Regions from separate parts of the Staphylococcus sp. 11262D007BW genome, predicted to be linked through region 1. Evidence: riboswitches for the same ligand, from Rfam matches in the RefSeq annotation. Region 1 holds a riboswitch; the other holds the start of a gene.

Region 1 (8,130 bases):
TAGAGTTTCCTCATTTAACAATTGATAATGATGCACATAAAGTTTTAGCTGATCAACAAGTTGTTAATTTAACACCAAAAGAATATGAGTTATTAATCTTTTTAGCCAAAACGCCAAATAAGGTATTTGATAGAGAGCAATTACTCAAAGAAGTTTGGCATTATGAATTTTATGGAGATTTAAGAACCGTGGATACACATGTTAAACGTTTACGCGAGAAACTGAATCGTGTATCAGGTGAAGCAGCAAAAATGATTCAAACTGTATGGGGTGTAGGATATAAATTTGAAGTTTTAACTGAAAATGAAGCGACTGAATAGCGTTGTTATAAAACTGTGGTTAACTATTATCTTAATAGTAACGACAGTTTTAATTTTATTAAGTGCTGCGCTTATCACCTTTATTCAACAGTACTATACCCATTTTGCTGAACAATCTCTCTACGAAAATGCTGAAAACATAACTGAAGTTATAGAACAAAGTGATGATCGTAAAACGGCTATTGAAAATAGTGAAATACTAATGGAAAGTAATATTAATTTTATTATTTTACCTGACAACGAAAGTAATACCAATCAATCACCTTTAAAACAAAAAATGCTTCAACAAATTGAAAACAACAAAGATTTTGAACGTGTGTTTAATAATAAACAACCTAAACTAGAACATGTTTCAATTAAATTAAACAATAAACAATATAAATATGTATTGTTAGGTTATCCAGCAAAAGATTATAACGGACAACCTTCAGCTGTCTTTATTTATCAGGATTTAAAAAGTATTGATGAAACAAATAATATTATTACTATTATTATTTTAATTACAGCTGTCGTAGCTTTAGCAGTCACAACAGTTTTCGCTTTTTTCTTATCAACTCGAATTACGAAACCACTTCGAGAGTTAAAAAGTCAAGCTCGCGAAGTAGCACGTGGTAATCAAGTTGAGCGTTTGCCTATTCATACTAAAGATGAAATTGGCGAATTAGCAATGACATTTAATAAAATGAGTTGGAGTATACAAAATCATATTAATGAGATTACAACATCTAAGAATATTCGTGATACGTTAATCAACTCAATGGTAGAAGGTGTCCTTGGTATTAATCATCGTCGAGAAATCATATTATCCAACAAACTTGCGCATAAAATGATTACTCAGATGTCCGAAGAGGATAAACAAAACTTTGAAAAACAAGTGACGCGTACGTTTGCTGATCAAAGCACAGAATATCAAGAATATGAAGTGAATAAACGCTATTTAGTCGTGATTACCACATATATCGATAAAATTGAATTGAATGGTAATAGTGGATTAGTTGTTGTAATTAGAGATATGACAAATGAACATCAAATGGACCAAATTAAAAAAGACTTTATCGCTAATGTATCTCATGAACTACGCACACCAATTGCATTATTACAAGGATATACCGAATCAATTGTAGACGGTATTGTAACTGAACCTAAAGAAATCAACGAATCATTAATGATTGTGCTCGATGAATCAAAACGTTTAAATCGTTTAGTCAATGAATTGCTTAATGTTGCTAAAATGGACGCTGAAGGTATTAATGTTTCTCAACAACTTCAACCGATGCGTTACTTAGTTGAAAAAATGGCAATAAAATATCGACAACAAGCTCAAGAATATCAACTTCATCTCAATTTCCAACTTGATGGGGTAATGGAAGATGATTGGTATTATGATTTCGATAGAATAGAACAAGTTTTAACTAATCTTGTGGATAATGCGACAAGATATACGCAACATGGGGATGAAATTTCAATTACAGCAACTGAAGATGAAAACTATCACATACTCAACATTTCAGACACTGGTGTTGGTATCGCTGAGGAACATTTACCATCTGTTTTTGAACGCTTTTACAAAGTGGATGCAGCCCGTAAAAGAGGTAAACAAGGCACAGGATTAGGTTTATTTATTTCTCGAATGATCGTTGAAGCACACTGTGGTACTATTCATGTGGAAAGCCAACTTGGTGTTGGCACAACGTTCATTATTAAATTACCTAAAAAAGACTATCTATTAACACGTTAATTCAAACGATATCATGTCGAAAATGATTTAGATTTGTAAGTAAGTCTTGCAAAATGATTGTTTAAATAGGCATTGTCTTGTATGATATAGCTACAAATTTGAAATAAAATTCATCTTCGGGGTCGGGTGTAAATCCCAACCGGCAGTGAAAGCCTGCGAGCCATGTATGGTTGATCTAGTGAAATTCTAGAGCCGACAGTATAGTCTGGAAGGGAGAAGATGGAGGTTTATTTGTGTTGTTTTAATCATCATCACGCCTCCTATTCGAATAAGATGAATTAAAGGAGGTTGCATATGAAAAAACAAAATAAACGACTTATCATCGTAGGAATGTTAAGTGCCATCGCTTTTATTTTAATGTTTATTAAATTTCCATTGCCATTTCTACCACCATATTTGACAGTGGATTTTAGTGATGTACCTGCATTACTTGCGACTTTTACATTTGGACCATTAGCTGGCATATTAGTAGAGCTAATCAAAAATATTTTAAACTTTTTATTTAATATTAGTGATCCAATAGGACCCATCGCCAATTTCTTAGCAGGTATTAGTTTATTACTCACTAGTTATTGGATTTACTATAAAAGACAAACAACACGCTCTCTTATAGTCGGGTTAGTATTAGGTGTTATTATGATGACGATCGTATTAAGTATCCTAAACTACTTTGTGCTATTACCACTTTACGGTATTATCATGAACCTTAGTGATATTAAAAATAACTTAAAAATCATCATTACAGCTGGTATTATTCCATTTAATATTATTAAAGGCGTTATTGTTTCTATCATATTTATACTTTTATATGGTCGATTAGGTCATATTTTGCGTAGATAGTGCTTTTATTAGTATAAAGATAAACAGCGCTGAAGTAATCATGAATTACTTCAGCGCTGTTTATATAACATCTAATACAATGTTTATTCGAATTTTAATGCGTCACCATCAAATGATTCTTCTTCTACTTTAATAGAATCTGTTGGACAACCTTCAAATGCATCTTCCAAGTCTTCATATAATTCTTCTGGAACTGGTGTTGTACCTTGGTTGTCATCAAGGATTACATACGCAATCCCTTCATCATCGTAGTCATATATATCAGGTGCAGCGGCGCCACATGCACCACATGCAATACAAGTATCCATATCTACAATTGTATATTTAGCCATTTTTTCGCCTCCCTTTTCAAAGCAACTCAATCACATTATAATTTCATTGTAGTGAGATATACTTTATTTTTCAATATTTTAGTCCATAGAACGGAGATTAACTATGAATGATTTAATCCAATATGCTTATCATAAAGCACATCCATACAAAACTGTAAAAAGCATATATAATATTATCATAGGTAAAAAAAGTCATCAAACTTTTTTCGATGCCACAACACTCAATTTACTGACTTTATTTGGATATATGCCAAGTTTGTCATACGCTCAATTTCAAAGCCTAGCATCTAACGAGACACAATTGACTTCAATTAATACGACGACTCATGTGACGTTTTATGAACTATCAGATACATTTACTACATTGCAATTACTCATCCAAACACTATCGCACCGTAAGCATCATCAGTTAAAGTTTTTACCCATCACTTCTAATATTCAAATTCATACAAAAGTCAAACAAATCTATCACGATATCCAGTACCATGATGATTTTGCAGTCGTTGAACAAGAAGTCTTTCAATTATTTGAAAGCTTGAATAAGCGTAATCCTAATAGCATCTTACATTACTATTTATGTGGTTATCAGGAAGCTATGTATACAGATAAACAAATATGTAGCCTTAATAGATGGGATGAAAATCAAGTAGCCGTACAATTCTATAATGATTTAGTGGAACTTTATAAACTATTAAAACAAACTAGTTCCTTTTCATATCTCACTAAATGTAAAGCGTTGCCGCACATTTCTATTAAGGTTGCTAATACGCTTAAATGGTATCAACAAGGTTGGTCTTTACAAAACATTGCACATCATTCACATGTCACTTTCAATACTATTGAAGATCATGTATTAGATTTATTTATAAAAGGGTATATAAACGATTATCATGCTTTTGTCACTCAAATTAATCAACGTTTTATTCAATATTACGATAGTCACCCTTATTTAAAACTTAAACATTATAAATCAATCTTTGAAGATATGAGCTATTTTGAATTAAAATTACATATCATTGGCATTGCAAAGGGGGACTTAAAATGTTGAATGAAGCACTTCAACACTTTTTCGGCTTTGATCATTTTAAGCCTGGACAAGAAGCTGTGATACAATCTGTACTCAACGGGAAGAATACATTAGGCGTATTGCCGACAGGTAGCGGTAAAAGTTTATGTTATCAACTACCCACTTATATCAATCAACAGCCAACGCTTGTGATCTCACCACTTATTTCTTTAATGGATGATCAAGTGATGCAAATGAAAATGAATGGAGAACCTCGTGTTGTTGCTATACATTCAGGTATGACTGAAGAAGAGCGACATACCGCATATACACAACTTAAGTCAGCACGTTTTATATTTGTTAGTCCAGAGTTTATCTTACAACCTAGACATTTCAAAAAAATTGCACATATTCCATTTGGTTTAATTGTATTAGATGAGGCACATTGTTTATCTGAATGGGGCTTTGATTTTAGACCACACTATATTCAAATCGGAGCTTTAACAAAACACTTTAAAGACGTTCCATTGTTAGCACTAACTGCTACTGCTGTATCACATTTACAAAATGATATTGAAATGGTCGTTAAGCGTAATTTTACAACGATCACTTTACCTATGGATCGGCCGAATATTTCTTTATCAGTTAAACACTGTCTTGATTTTGATGAAAAAATCGCACAATTATTAAGTATTATCCCAAATTCAGGACCAACCATTATTTACGTTTCTTCCAAAAAGATTTGTTACGATTTAGCAGAAACCATTTATCATAGTGGATTTTTAACTGGTATTTATCACGCTGATTTAACTTACCAAGAACGCCACACAGTTCAACAACAATTTTTAAACAATGATATTCCTATTATTGTGGCCACAAGTGCATTCGGCATGGGTGTTAACAAACCAGATATACGTACAGTTATCCATTTTCATTTACCGCCAAGTCCTTCTAATTTTATCCAAGAAATTGGAAGAGCAGGGCGTGACGGGTTACCAAGTCAATCTATTGCTTTATACCAAAATGAAGATTTGCATCTTATGGAAACGTTAGCGATTGAAAATTTAATTGATACGCGTGATATCGATGCTTACTTTCAAAACCAATTATTGAATGAAGAAAAAACAAAAATATTAGATCAACTCTCACAAGTCTTTAACGAGCCAACATTAAAACGAATTTTTGATGAACAATACACATTAAAACAAAACGCATTTGAACAAATGGTGTTATATGCGAATGCTTCTTCATGTAGACGTACGACGTTATTACGTTATTTTCATATGTCTAACACAACAGAAACCCAATGTTGTGATGTTTGTGAAACAATAAGGTTTATTAAGCAAAAAAATGAAAAGAAAGTACGTCGTCAAATGAATTATCATGAAAAGTTAGATAGTTTATTCGGATAGTTTCACAGTTTGCTTTACACTCCTATTTTAAACAAGCTATAATAACAATATAATTATTCGTCTACAATGTTTTTATTCAACTTAGCGTTTATTTATTCAAAAGAAAACAAATAACTATATAGAAAGGGGATTAAACTTTGTCCAACGATAATTTTAAAGATGAATTTGAGAAAAGTAGACAGGAAATCAAACCTAAAAATGAAAAACAACCAGATATAGAAGATAACGACAACGCATCGTTTGATAAGAATCAGGAACAGTTTCCACCACGTAATGCTTCTCGTAGACATCGTAAAAGAGATCACCTTCAAAAATCTAAAGATCCTAAATTAGCATCTGATGAGACAAGTGAAGTGGAAGAAAAGAAAGCGAAAGAGGTCACGTCAGATCAACCTAAACACAAAGACTTACAACAATCTGAAACAAAAGAAACATCAAAATCTTCCTCAAAACAAAAAGGCGGGGCATTAGCTGGAGCGTCTGCACTTGCCGGTAAAGATAAGCATGAAAAGCAAAATTCAACTGATGATTCAGAGAAAGAAAAGAATGAACATCATAAAGGAAAAGCTGCAGCTGCAGCAGGTGCTGCTGGGGCTGCCGGTGCTGTTGGCGCAAAATCAGCTTCTAACAAAGCCAAAGCTTCGGAAAAGGATACTGAGCAAGATACCACTCAAAACGATCATAAAAAAGACGCTACTAAAGCTGGAGCGGCTAGTGCTGCTGGAGCTACTGGTGCAAGCGCAGCCCATACTTCAGATAAAGAAAATCCTAAATCAGAAGTATCAAATGGTGGTAACGGTGGATTTTTCTCACGCTTATTACCAATATTATTAGCTGTTATCATTTTAGGCGCAATTGCGATATTTGGTGGTGTCTATTTATTCAATCAAAACAACCCTGGTAGTAATGATCAAGAAGTCGCTCAAACGAATACAAACGAGTCCAAAGAGAATAGTAAAGATACAAATGATCAAAACACATCTGATGATAACAAAGCAGCTGACAAAGATAAAAAAGACAACGACCAAAGTGATAAAAATGATAGCGACTCAAAAAACAAAAGTGATGATAATAGCAATGATGATTCAGATAACGACAACGCAGTAGCTACTAACGATACTCAATCAAATGGTAACACTAGTTCAAATGCTGATGGCACAAACAATGCACAAAATGCAGCTGATACGAACCAAAATGGTTATGGCGTTGATAACAATCAAAATTACTACACAAATTCACAACAAAATGACAACAATGGTTATCAACAAAGTGATCAAACACAAAGTCAAAACCAATATCAACAACAACAATCATCAAATAATCAACAGAACCAAAATGCAGGCACTCAAACACATACTGTAAATGGTCAAGAAAACTTATATCGTATTGCAATTCAATACTATGGTGATGGCTCACCTGAAAATGTAGAAAAAATTAGAAAAGCTAATGGTATAAGCGGTAATAACATTAACAACGGTCAACAACTCGTTATTCCATAGCTATTAATTCATTAGAGATTGAGACACAATGATGTGCTCAATCTCTTTTTTTGGGATTAAAATTTTAAGGGGCGTCTAAACCTTTTTACGATTACTTCGAAAGGTATAGTTGAGTCCAATTGTTGATTGATTTACATCATTCTTACACATGTAGTATGATGAAATAGTACGTAATAGACTAACCTAGATAGTAAACCATTTTATTCACACGCTTTAATGAGTCGTTTTATAATGTTTTGAGTAATTTATGATAATTATTATGCAGAGAAAGCAGTTAATTGATTTAAATTGGTGTTTTTTAAACCATATTCAAATAAACGACATATCAACAATTCTATTCGTGTGTTATAAAACTATTGTAATACAGTGCTAGTATATGAAAATTAAGGAGGAAAAACTGATTACTAAGTTAGCACAAAATTGAGGTGGATTGAATGATGGAAACTTACAAGCCTTTCATCTCTTTTATTCTTAGTAACAGTAGCATAATGAAACAAATTGAAAGTATTATTATCGGTGCTGGTCCTTGTGGATTAAGTGCTGCTATTGAGCAACAAAAAAAGGGCATTGAAACATTAATTATTGAAAAAGGAAATGTCGTCAATGCAATTTATCATTATCCTACTCACCAAACCTTTTTCTCATCAAGTGATAAATTGGGAATCGGGGATGTACCATTTATTGTTGAAGAATTAAAACCACGTCGTAATCAAGCATTAGTATATTATCGAGAAGTCGTGAAACACCATCAACTTAATATTAATACATTTGAAGAAGTACTGACTGTTCGCAAAATGGATGATCATTTTACGATTACAACGACAAAAGATGTCTATAAATGTCGATTTTTAACGGTAGCAACAGGCTATTATGGACAACATAATTCATTAGAAGTTGAAGGGGCAGATCGCGATAAAGTTATGCATTACTTTAAAGAAGCACACCCATATTTCAACCAAGATGTAGTTATTATAGGTGGTAAA
Region 2 (8,130 bases), 290 kb from region 1:
GAGTTTGATAAATCACTCGCTTATGACAATATTTATGAGATTGTTTCAACAGCAAAACAATACAATAATATGCACATTAATATCGATACAGAAAAATATGATAGTTTATTTGATATTACTCAAACTTTAGACCGTTTAAAGTCTGAATTTTCAAATGTTGGTACAGTTATCCAAGCCTATTTATTTAAAGGTGAAGTACTGATTGATAAATATCCGGAATTACGATTACGTTTAGTAAAAGGCGCTTATAAAGAATCTCCTCACATTGCTTATCAAACAAAAGAGGAAATTGATCAAAATTATATTCATTTAATTGAAAAACGTTTACTGAATGCTCAAAATATGACATCTATCGCAACACATGATGATCGTATTATAGACCATGCGAAACAATTCATTGAAGAACATAACATTGATAAAGATTTAGTAGAATTTCAAATGTTATACGGTTTCCGTAGCGAACTAGCAGAATCTATCGCAAACGAAGGGTATCATTTTACAATTTATGTCCCTTATGGCGATGATTGGTTTGGTTATTTTATGCGTCGTTTAGCTGAACGACCTCAAAACTTAATTCTTGCTTTTAAAGAATTTATTAAACCAAAATCTATCGCTACAATCGGAGGCGTTGGAATAGCGTTTTATTTATTATATAAATTATTACGTCGCAAATAATTACAATAATAACGGCTAACCATTATGGGTGAAACATAGTGGCTAGCCGTTCTTTAGTTATTTTAGCGTTAATAAAATGCTTTATATTCTAGCTTTAAAATTGCTTAAGAAGATTTGCCATTTCAATCGCACCTACTGCAACTTCTGCACCTTTGTTACCTGCTTTCGTACCTGCGCGTTCCACAGCTTGTTCAATATTTTCAGTTGTAAGTAAACCGAAAATAACCGGTACTCCTGTATCATCACTTGCTTTGGCAATACCTTTAGAAGCTTCATTACATACATAATCATAATGAGAAGTCGCGCCTCTAATAACGCAACCTAACGTAATCACCGCATCATATTTTTGAGTTGCTGCCATTTTTTTAGCGACTATTGGTAATTCAAATGCACCTGGTACGTAAGCAATATCAATTGCTTCTTCCTCAACTTGATGACGTTTCAATGTATCCATTGCCCCATCTACTAATCGACTTGTAATAAAATCATTAAAACGACTCACTACGATTCCTATTTTTAATCCTTTACCTACTAATTGTCCTTCAAATTTCATTGATAATCCTCCTATTTTATAACATATGACCCATTTGTAATTTTTTTACTTCTAAATAATCTTGATTGTTTTGATTTGCTTTAGTAATCACTGGTATTCTTTTTTGAATTTCAATACCGTATTGTTTTAAGCCAGAGAACTTTTCAGGGTTATTACTTAACAAATTAATTTCTGTGACACCGAAATATTTTAACATTTGCGCTGCAATATCATATTCTCGAAGATCAGGTTCAAAGCCTAATGCTTCATTGGCTGTGACTGTATTATATCCTTGCTCAATTAATTGGTACGCTTTAAGCTTATTCATTAGCCCTATTCCACGTCCTTCTTGAGGTAAATATAGAATCATACCGCCATGCTCTTGAATATATTTCATTGAAGCCTCTAATTGTTCACCACAATCACATCTTTCACTATGAAAAATATCACCTGTCGCACAAGCTGAATGAATTCTAACATTCATTTGCGGATGAATGTCTCCTTTAACAAGTGCCATATGTTCAGTTTGATCAATTTTAGATGTAAATCCATATAAATCAAACTCCCCATATCGTGTAGGCAACTTAATTTGAGCTTCTGAACGAATTAAGCAAGTATTCGTTTTTAAATATTGCACTAAGTCGTCTATCGTAATCATTTTAAGGTTATGTTGCTCTTTAAATTGTTGCAACTGCTCACCTTTTGCCATTGTGCCATCATCATTCATAATCTCACAAATAACGCCAGCAGGTTTGGCCCCAGTTAAGCGCGCTAAATCAATCGTTGCTTCCGTATGCCCTCTTCTTTCTAATACACCTTTTTCTTTCGCGATTAATGGAAAAAGGTGTCCAGGTTGATGAAATGATTGAGGTGAAACATTATCATCAATTAATGCACGAGCCGTCGCCGTACGTTCGAAAGCACTAATACCAGTGGTACTACTAATGTGATCTATGCTTACTGTAAACGCTGTACCATGAGGATCTGTATTATGATGAACCATAGATGGTAATCCCGCTGCCTCAGCTATGGTGTGTGTAATAGGTGTACATATCAGTCCTCTACCAAACTGCGTCATAAAATTGATTGTATCCTCTTTCATCCATTGCGTAATGGCGATTAAATCACCTTCATTTTCTCTATTTTCATCATCTAGGACTACAATCATTTCACCATTTTTAAGTGCCTCTAATGCACTGTCAATTGTATCAAACTTCATCATTACCTCTCCTTTAAAATCCCGCTTTAATCAAATCATTCATTGTTAATGTATGATCTTTCTCCATTAAAGAAGACACATATTTAAATAGCATATCTGTTTCTAAATGCACTAAGTCTCCTCGCGTCTTATCAGATAAAATGGTTGCTTTACGTGTCTCAGGAATAAGATGAATCTCAAATGCATTCGATTGTATTGCAAATACTGTTAAACTAATACCATCTACAGCAATCGCACCTTGCGGAATCATTTGCTTTAAAATATATTCAGGTGCTTGGATCGTATAAATCCATTCATTATTGGACTGTTGTACATTTATAATTTTCCCAGTATCATCTACATGTCCTTGAACAAAATGACCGCCTAAACGCCCAGTAGCGAGTAATGCACGCTCTAAATTGACTGTATCGCCAACTTGTAATTGTCCAAGATAGGTTTTATTTTCAGTTCCAAGAATGACATCCACTTTAAACGAGGACGTATCAAATTCAGTCACTGTCAGACATGTGCCATTGACACTAATAGAATCTCCTATTTTCATATCTTCTAAGATAGTAGAAGCTGAGATGGTTAATTGTGTTGTGGGATTTTGTTTACGAATAGATTGAATTGTACCTATTTCTTCGACGATACCTGTAAACACTTGATGTCACTTCCTTTTCAAATGAAGTTTTATATCTGTATCTATCATTTCAGAATGTACAATCTCAAATTGCGGAATTTGGTCAAGTGGGTCTACTGATTGTGTTTGATAATATTGAAATAGACCTTGACCTCCTATTATTTTCGGGGCTAAATAAAGGATGAAGTTTGTTATAAATTGGGTTTGTAAAAATTGTGATGTTACATTCGGACCTGCTTCGACAAGTACACGACCGAATCCTTTTTCATATAAATCGATTAAAATTGACTTAATATCACATGACGCCATATATATAATGTGTACATTTTTTAATGAAGTAGTGAGATCTTTGTTTTCAGTATAAATATAGACATCTGTTTTTAAATCATGAAATAAATCCAGTTGCCAATCAATATTACCGGAACGCGATAAAATAATCCGTACCGGATCGCGTCCTTCTTCAGTGCGTACTGTTAAACTAGGATTATCCTTTTTTAAAGTACCATTACCAGTAATAATTGCGTCATGTTCATGTCGTAATTTAAATACATCTGCTTTGACGCTTTTTGACGTAATCCACTGACTTTCTGCTTGATCCGTTGCTTGTTTGCCATCAAGACTGGCACTGACCTTAACAGTAACAATTGGCAATTTATTATTTTTACTATCGAAAAATGCTTGATATTGCTGTTCAACTTCAGGATGACGTCTATAAGTGACTTGAACACCTGCTTGTTGCATCATTTCATCACCTTGAGAAGGTAATGTTACATCTTTTGCTGCATAAACAACATGTTTAATGCCTACATCGATAATACGTTGTGCACATGGCGGTGTTTGTCCATAATGCGAACATGGTTCAAGTGAGACATAAATCGTTGCGCCTTTAACATTGTCGGCACCAGCCATATCAATTGCTTGAACCTCAGCATGTTTATCACCTTGTTGTAGATGCGCACCAATCCCAATAATTCGCCCATCTTTCACAACGACAGCGCCAACTGAAGGATTGGTACCTGTTTGACCTTCAAGCATGTTAGCTAATTGAATCGCATAATTTAAATAATCCAATATCTTTCACCTCAAATAAAAAAACCACTCGTATGTCGACTTCGAGTGGTAGGAATATATACTTAAATAAAGCTAGTCACCGCTTCGATTAAAACCTAACGCTCACATAGATGAGCCCTCTCTTTAAAACAGTGGACTAACATTTATTGTATTATTAAACATTAACTTACTTTGACTGATCAATTAAGTACATGCTTAAATCGCGAAGATCACATCTTATGATAGTCGCTTTTTAAACACACTTAAATACTTAAAAGTATTCAAAGTAATGTGTTAACGATATTCTTCCTCCCATCCAGACTTTCACTGTCGGCTCTAGATTTTCACTAGATCAGGAAATAATACGATGCATTATTACAATCGAAATTATTTCGTCGCAGGCTTAACATTACTGCCGGTTGGGAATTGCACCCTGCCCCGAAAGAATATATGAAATTGTATTGAGTTAAAGATACGATATCATAATTGGAATAAATCCATGTATATATCTTATATTAATTCTTGATTTTTGACAAATCATCAAACTGACTTACTTTTTATTTTTCTTTTTCTTCTTCTTTTTTCCTTTTTTATCTTTCTCAAGCGCCTTTTGAGCCTTATACGTTTCATACAAATTATCTACAGATTTGACTGCTTGTTGCACAATCATTGTAACGCCATTTCGTTCAAAATTGACGCCATTTGTAACTTGTCCAATGGCACGTAAATTGTTGATCGTTCCATAGAGCGGACTAACGACTTCATTCGTTGAAGGTACAATTTGAATACCTCCCATTGGATGCGATTGCACAATTTGACGATTCGCAATATCAAGGACTAATCCATCTTCTTCATCCAAGTCCTCAATATTTTTCTTCGGTCCCGTCGCATTAATAACGGCATCAACTTTTAAAGGTTCATCTTCATTTTTAAACTCTAAACGGTACTTACCATAATAACGTTTTACATTCTCTAACCCTGAATAAATCAGAATTTCTTCGTTTTGAATCGCATTAATGATAATTCTTGCAGTATCTTGAGGCATTGGATTCGTATTTTCACGAAGGTAACGATAATATTTATGAATAAATTGTAATTGGTCCTCACGACTTAAGCTATTCCAAATCCAATCCATATTTTCTTTAACCGCTTCTAATACACTTTGAAGCGCACCAACCTCTTCTGGATGATTTAAATCATATTTTAAATCCTTTACTGTGTCGTATTTACGTCGTTTTAATAACTTTTCTAAAGGAATCTCTAGACGTTCACATTCTTTTTTGAACAAGTTAATGACATCATCTAAAGGAACTACCCCCATATTTTGAGCTTTAATTTTATCAAAAGTTTTCATCGTTAAATGTTTAAGCTTAACTTGTTGCATTGTTCCTCTAACACTTGGCATTTTTCCACTACGACTTGCTAATATAATTGGTTTTTTATGATGATTAGATAATGCAAAGCGAACTACATCCAAACTTGCTAAACCTGTTCCGATAACCGCAATTTCCTGATCATCGTCAATTGAATCAAGAGTGTGGTTAGCAGGATATGGGGAGTGCATATAATTCGGCTTACCTTTTAATTGATAAGGATCGTTATAAGACATTGTGCCTATCGTAAAGAACACATAATCATATACACGACAACTATCGACATCATCATCTGTACAAACAACGATTTGTTTAGGAATGATCTCATTTTTTTGTTCTTGAACATACATGTGTGTCACTTTTTTATAGATCGGTGTAATATTTTTATATTCTTTACAATAATGTTCTAAATAATCTTTCATGTAATGACCAAATACGTAACGCGGTAAAAACTCTGCGTCATCGCCATAATTAAAGGTATTTTGCTGATTATACCACTCTCTAAATTCTAAAATGTTATCCTGGTTAAGTGACAACATATCGACAGGCACATTAATGAGTAAATCTTCACTATCATTTTGAAATGGTTCACCTTGTCCCATATTTTCCGGTTGATCATATATATCTACTTCTAACTTTTTAAACTTTTTTCTTTTGACTAATTGTCTTAGTACACTTACTCCAGCCGTACCAGCACCTATAATTGCTACTTTCATGCTCATCATCCTTATTATCGATTATTTCATCTTAGTCTATACCCTAACTTCTCATACTTTAAATATGTTTATATGTTAAAACTCATAAATACAATCAAACGTCTACGATTTTAAAAGTATTAACAAAAACGTGTGCAATTTGCTATAATGTATGTAATTTAAAACCATTCATGAGGTGTTACGTTTGTTTAAATTTATAATTAAAGTACTTATAGCTACAGTGGTACTCTTTTTTACTTTAGGTCGAAAAAATAAAGCAAAATAGCCTGCTTCAACTGAAAGTTTATGCATTATTCTCCCCATATGAACCAATTAAAAAACACCCTCTTCATGCTTTTTGAAGAGGATGTTGTAATACTAATGATATTAATAGTTGTTACCATCACTATGTTTATTATCATCTTTATAGACATACCAGTTAAAATATTTACCTTCAGTTTTCATATCTTTGTAGAAATCTGCAATCAATGAGGCATTACTGCTCGCCCATTTAATGTCGGTTGCATATTGATGTTCTCCCGGATCTTTAGGATTCCATCTCATACTATATAATGTATTTTGGTCGGGGTTGGATAAGTATTGTTCATGAATAAATTCAGCACCGCCTCTGATGGCCTTTTCAGGTGTGTCCCAACCTTTTTTCTTAGCGTATTCTGCACCGGTTTGAATTGGGTCTCTATCAAGCGCACCAACACCGTAGAAGTTGTAATATTTCTTACCGTCGATTTCTACACCGTTTGATAATTCAGAGACAACTGAACCAGTTTCTAATAGCGCATGTGAAATTAAATACACTTCATTAACTTGTTTGTCTTTAGCTGCATTTAAAAATTCATCTGTATGTTCTAATAATGTTGGGTGATCATATAACATACGTTTAATGCGGTTTTTATCAATACCTTGATACTTAGATAAGTCTAAAAATTGATACTTTTGTCTTTTATCATCCATAAATTTAGAACTATCCATTGCTTCTTTAATTTCACCATCTGAAGCATCACGCCAATTTGTATTGTCTTTATTAGACACTTGTTGACTTGTGTAGTTATCGATTTGTTTCTTTGCCGCTTCATCAAGTGTGACGTCAAGTTTTTCAACATTTTCCACTTGATCTACAGATTTAAAAATAATTTGATCTTTAATCATATTAAAAAACAGAAATCCTGCTACTGCTACACCAACAAGTAATATGATTACTGCAATAATGGAACCCTTTTTATGTTTCCTCATAATCGCACCTCTTATTTGTTGTTAATTGATTGTATAAATCAATATGACTTAGTTCACCATTTTACCACCTTGCCACTATATAAACAATTCGTCTTAGATTTTGTCATATACTCATAAAAAAAGTAACGAATTTGTAAACTAATTCATTACTTTTGATCTCGTTTATAATCCATCATAATAAAACTCATTGCTTGTGAACGATTATTATAATAATAAGGTGCTAAATCAATTTCACCTTCTGCTTCGCCTTCACGATACATCATTACTTTTGTTAAATTATTAATCATCACAAAATCAGAACGGTCTTTAATGACATCTAATTCATCATTACGCGCAAAAAAATGCTCAATATTTAAATGTTCGTAATCCATTTGAACCTCCTCAAACTCAAAAACAAATAATCTTTGACTAAATTAACCATATTTACCATACTTTATTTCACTTTTAATCATAAAACACTCTCATTGAAAGAGATTAAACTCAAAATATCATAATTTAAAAGATGTCTCAAACATAAAGTAATGCTATAACTTAATTGACCGGTCAAATTTTAGAGAGTAGGAAATAAACTTTGCAATTTTATCAAAACTATTTAAAATATGACAAATTTATACATTACTTATTACATCAACATCGAATCACATATGACTATGAAGAATTTTATCAACAAATGTTGATTAAAACTTGGGAACTTTCGAATACCTATAATGCCT

What was found. A riboswitch is a leader RNA that binds a small molecule or an ion and turns the genes downstream of it on or off. The one in region 1 is predicted to bind FMN.
Region 2: another riboswitch for FMN. It lies ahead of ribD (bifunctional diaminohydroxyphosphoribosylaminopyrimidine deaminase/5-amino-6-(5-phosphoribosylamino)uracil reductase RibD); the one in region 1 lies ahead of ACEE93_RS04400 (ECF transporter S component).

Annotation. Positions count from the first base shown of each region.
Region 1 is NZ_JBPWPJ010000001.1:906,125-914,254, reverse strand. It holds gene ACEE93_RS04410 (response regulator) at 1-320, shown strand, start outside; gene ACEE93_RS04405 (ATP-binding protein) at 304-2,058, shown strand; FMN riboswitch at 2,167-2,283, shown strand; gene ACEE93_RS04400 (ECF transporter S component) at 2,353-2,898, shown strand; gene ACEE93_RS04395 (ferredoxin) at 2,982-3,230, opposite strand; gene ACEE93_RS04390 (helix-turn-helix domain-containing protein) at 3,334-4,278, shown strand; gene ACEE93_RS04385 (RecQ family ATP-dependent DNA helicase) at 4,272-5,648, shown strand; gene ACEE93_RS04380 (LysM peptidoglycan-binding domain-containing protein) at 5,786-7,147, shown strand; gene ypdA (bacillithiol disulfide reductase YpdA) at 7,636-8,130, shown strand, end outside.
Region 2 is NZ_JBPWPJ010000001.1:1,191,983-1,200,112, forward strand. It holds gene ACEE93_RS05755 (proline dehydrogenase family protein) at 1-675, shown strand, start outside; gene ribH (6,7-dimethyl-8-ribityllumazine synthase) at 770-1,228, opposite strand; gene ribB (3,4-dihydroxy-2-butanone-4-phosphate synthase) at 1,245-2,426, opposite strand; gene ACEE93_RS05770 (riboflavin synthase) at 2,440-3,069, opposite strand; gene ribD (bifunctional diaminohydroxyphosphoribosylaminopyrimidine deaminase/5-amino-6-(5-phosphoribosylamino)uracil reductase RibD) at 3,076-4,122, opposite strand; FMN riboswitch at 4,399-4,548, opposite strand; gene ACEE93_RS05780 (FAD/NAD(P)-binding protein) at 4,649-6,187, opposite strand; gene ACEE93_RS05785 (N-acetylglucosaminidase) at 6,554-7,417, opposite strand; gene ACEE93_RS05790 (hypothetical protein) at 7,564-7,788, opposite strand; gene ACEE93_RS05795 (sigma-70 family RNA polymerase sigma factor) at 7,989-8,130, shown strand, end outside.